2 regions of the Streptomyces sp. 5-10 genome follow, and region 2 is predicted to be linked to the other one. Evidence: riboswitches for the same ligand, from Rfam matches in the RefSeq annotation. Region 2 holds a riboswitch; the other holds the start of a gene.
The links. A riboswitch is a leader RNA that binds a small molecule or an ion and turns the genes downstream of it on or off. The one in region 2 is predicted to bind glycine.

Region 1 (2,150 bases), on a different contig from region 2:
GCGCGGATCGCGCACCACACCGGAGGCGCCCGGGTACTGCAGCAGCACGCCGAAGACCCCGCGCTCGGCGATCTCGTCCGGGATGCCCTCGGCCAGGTCGGCGACGACGACCTCGACACCGGTCGGCTCGGCGCGGGTCCGTATGACCGCGATGGTCTGCGGCAGACACTCGGCGTCGATCAGGAAGACGCCCTCCTTGACCTTGCCGACGCGCCGCGACAGCGCCATCGCCTCGGCGGCCGCGGTGGCCTCGTCCAGCAGCGAGGAACCGGCCGTCGGCAGTCCGGTCAGATCGGCGACGACGGTCTGGAAGTTCAGCAGCGCCTCGAGCCGGCCCTGGGAGATCTCCGGCTGGTAGGGCGTGTACGCGGTGTACCAGGCGGGGTTCTCCAGCACATTGCGCAGGATCACCGGCGGGGTGTGGGTGCCGTAGTAGCCGAGGCCGATCATCGACGGCAGCACCTGGTTGCGGTCGGCGAGCGCGCGCAGCTCGGCGAGGACCTCCGGCTCGCTGCGGGCCGGCGGCAGGGCGTCCAGCGCCTCGGTGCTCTTGATGACGTCCGGCACGGCCGCCTCGGTGAGCTCGTCCAGCGAGCCGAAGCCGACCTGGGCCAGCATCTTGGCCTGTGCCTCGCCGTCCGGGCCGATGTGGCGCCGCTCGAACGGAGTACCGGATTCCAAGTCGGAGAGTGCGATGCGATTGGCGGTCATCTGCGGGGGCCTCCTGGTCTGTGACGACCTACGAGGGGCACCGCGGCTCGGGTGCCCGGACGGCCTCCCCCTCTGTCATCTCAACCTGAGAGCTTCACCGGCCCACGTACCGCCTGACCGGTTTTCACCGTCGGTGAGGAGGGGTTCCGGAGCTCTGCTCGCCCGTGGCCCACCCTGCTTTCCAGAGTGACCTCACCCGCACGGTACGTGTGCCTGAGAGATTCCGGGGAGGGTTTGCTCCTTCGGCGCCTCCGACAGCGTCGGCGGAGGACTCTCCCGCACGGGGTCTGCAGCCACAGTCAGCGTACCAGCGGTTCTGCCACGGGGGACGGTCGCGGGCGTTCGAGTGGCCGAGTGCGGCGATGTGGCTTTTTGTAGGTAGCAATGGGCACTTGCCACGTGCTTGTCATCTGTTTGCCACCTGTGGGAGAGAGCGTGCAGACCGATATCGACCCGCGGACCCTGATCGGCCGCAAGGCATTCGACCGCGAGGGCGCCAAGATCGGCACCGTGGACGAGGTCTATCTCGACGACGCGACCGGCGAGCCCGAATGGGCGGCGGTACGCACCGGGCTGTTCAGCCGGGACGTCTTCGTACCGCTCGAACCGAGCGAGGTCGTCGGCGACACCCTGCGGGTGCCGTACGACCGGTCCCTGATCAAGGACGCCCCGGACTTCGGGGTCGGCCGCCACCTCTCCCCCGAGCAGGAGCTTCAGCTCTACCACCACTACGGCCTGGACGTCACGGGCTGACCCCGCCCCCGGCCGGGGCCGGGGCGTGCTCGGACCCACCACCGGGCTCTGGGACCTGCCCGTCCCGGCCCTCGGCCTCGTCCGGGCCCGGGCCTATGCCCTCACCCGCGTCCGGGGCCGGGGTCCCGCCCGGGTCCGAGTCCGCGATCTCCTCCGGAGCCAGGTCCGCGGCCACCCCCCGGTCCGCCTGGGGATCCGCGGCCTTCCCCGGGGCCGAGTCGGTGACCGCCCCCGGGGGCGGATCCGCGCCCTCGGCCTCTCCCGAGTCCGCGGCCGCGGCCGCATCCGCGTCCGGGCGCAGCAGCGGCAGCGGGTCGGCGGGCTGTAGCGCCGGGTCGTCCACGGGGAACGTCCGTACCCGGCCCGGCGGCGACCACGGCTCCTCGAAGCGCACGGTCACCCGGCCCACTCCGCTCCCCTGCACCCAGCCCGCCCCGTACTCGGCGTGCCGTACATCCGAGCCCGGGAGCCAGCGGCGAGGCTTCTCAGCGCCCTCAGACGCCTCTCCCGCGCCCTCTCCCACGGGCTCCGGTCTCTCGGGACCCGGCGGGCGCCCGGCGTCCGCCACGGCCTCGTGAGCGGCCTGAGGGGTCTGAGCGGCCCGAGCCGCTTGTGCGGCCTGCGCGGCTTGGGCGGCTTGGGCGGCTTGGGCGGCCTGTGCGGCCTGTGCGGCCTGTGCGGCTTGA
Region 2 (2,150 bases):
CGGGGTGACGGTGTCCGCCTGGCGGGACGCGGCCTCCAGGGCCGCCCGGCCGACGAAGTCGCCCGGCTTGTCGAACTTCACCACCCGGCCGAGGCCCGCGTCGAAGGGGGTGGTGTCGGTGGTCAGCTCATGCCCGTACAGCGGCATGCCCGCCTCGAGGCGCAGGGTGTCCCGGCAGGAGAGACCGCAGGGCACCAGGCCCACCGGGGCTCCGGCCTCGGTCAGCGCCTCCCACACCCGCTCGGCGTCGTCCGGCGCCAGGAACAGCTCGAAGCCGTCCTCGCCGGTGTAGCCGGTGCGGGCGATCAGGGCGGGGACGCCCGCGACGGTGCCCGGCAGCCCGGCGTAGTACTTCAGCCCGTCCAGGTCGGCGTCGGTCAGGCGCTTGAGGATCCCCGGGGACTCGGGCCCCTGGACGGCGAGCAGCGCGTAGGCGTCGCGGTCGTCCCTTACGGTCGCCTCGAAACCGCCGGCCCGCTCGGTCAGCGCGTCCAGCACCACCTGGGCGTTGGCGGCGTTGGCCACGACCAGGAACTCCTCGTCCCCGAGGCGGTAGACGATCAGGTCGTCCAGGATGCCGCCCTCGTCGTCGCAGATCATGGTGTAGCGGGCGCGGCCCACGGCGAGCGCGGACAGCCGGCCGACCAGCGCGTGGTCCAGGGCGTCCCCGGCCCGCGGACCGATGAGAGAGATCTCACCCATGTGGGAGAGGTCGAAGAGCCCGGCGCGGGTGCGCACCGCGGTGTGCTCGTCGCGCTCGCTGCCGTAGCGCAGCGGCATGTCCCAGCCGGCGAAGTCGGTCATGGTGGCGCCGAGCGCGCGGTGCCGCGCGTCCAGCGCGGTACGGCGTGGGGTGGGCGGGGCGTCGGTCACGATTCAGGCTCCAGGGGTCGGGGTCGCGCGACGGCGAGGACGGACGGCAAGGACGCGTGCGTCCTCCCCATCTGTCATCGGAACCTGAGAGGTTCGCCGTGACGCCCGTAAGGGGCCCGGCTTGCACCTTGGGTGGAGCCGCGCCCGCGCGGCCCGCTTTTCAGATCTGCCTCGTCCGCGCGGTATCGGGGCCTGAGAGATTCAAGGGAGGACTTGCTCCTTCGGCGCCCTGGACACCCGGCACGGATGCCGATGGCCAAGGACTCTCCCGCGCGGATTCAAGCGGCCGGTATGGAGTTGCGCGGACATCATCGCATGTATGGCCGAGAAGGGAAGCCCCGATCCGATCGGGCTCCGGCCGCCCGGCCAGGGGCAGCCTTGCTCGACATTACCTTTTCTTGACACTCTGCGGGTACGAGCAGCGTTGACCGACCTGGGAGGACGATCACGGTGCATGGGCAGGGAACGTACGCGACGACACAGAGGCTCCTGCCGGCGCGGCGTGGCCGCACCCCCACCGGGTCGACGGCTCGCCCCGGCCGGAGAAGCGCGGTGCACGATCTGCGCGGCGGGGCGGAGGGCGGCCGCGCGGACCCGCGTGAGCTGCGCTTTCCGGCGGGGGATGTGCTGGTCGCCTCCGGGCTGCCGGGCAGCGGCAAGAGCACGCTGATCAACCGGACGGTGCCGCTCCTGGACGAGACGGGCGCGGTCGTGATCAGGGTGGACTCGCAGAACACCCGGGAGGCGTGGGAGCGCAGGCTGCCCGGCTGGCTGCCGTACGCGCTCTACCGCCCGCTGGTCCGGTACGCCCACTACGCCGGGCTGCGCCGGGCGCTGCGCTCGGGCGCGAGCGTCGTGGTGCACGACTGCGGTGCGCTGCCGTGGGTCCGCCGCTGGCTGGCCCGGGACGTGCGGCGCCGGGGCCGCGACCTCCACATGGTGCTGCTGGACGTGGGCGCCACGGAGGCGCTGGAGGGGCAGGCCGCCCGTGGCCGAGGGGTATCCGCCTACGCCTTCGGGCGTCACCTGCGCGCGATGCGGCGGCTGATCGCGGGGATGGAGGAGGGGCGGCCGCCGCGGGGGTGCGCGTCGGCGGTGCTGCTGGACCGGCCGACCGCGAGCGCGCTGCGCTGCATCTCCTTCGAGTGATCACGCCTGTCTCTCGCGTGATCAGGCCTCTTCCCTCGCGTGATCAGGCCCCTCGCGCGAGTGGCCGGAAATCGGTCATGGGGCATCACACAGCGTGACGAGGGCGAGCCCGGGCGAGGTGGGGAAGT

Region 1: it holds a riboswitch for glycine, as region 2 does, so the genes downstream of both, gcvP (aminomethyl-transferring glycine dehydrogenase) here and gcvT (glycine cleavage system aminomethyltransferase GcvT) in region 2, are expected to answer to the same signal.

The regions. Positions count from the first base shown of each region.
Region 1 covers NZ_JACVYG010000051.1:62,437-64,586, forward strand. Annotated here, with positions in the region: gene gcvP (aminomethyl-transferring glycine dehydrogenase) at 1-711, opposite strand, end outside; glycine riboswitch at 777-901, opposite strand; glycine riboswitch at 903-1,000, opposite strand; gene IEJ02_RS38260 (PRC-barrel domain-containing protein) at 1,135-1,464, shown strand; gene IEJ02_RS38265 (DNA polymerase IV) at 1,454-2,150, opposite strand, start outside.
Region 2 covers NZ_JACVYG010000011.1:140,634-142,783, forward strand. Annotated here, with positions in the region: gene gcvT (glycine cleavage system aminomethyltransferase GcvT) at 1-873, opposite strand, end outside; glycine riboswitch at 1,044-1,154, opposite strand; gene IEJ02_RS16200 (AAA family ATPase) at 1,324-2,022, shown strand.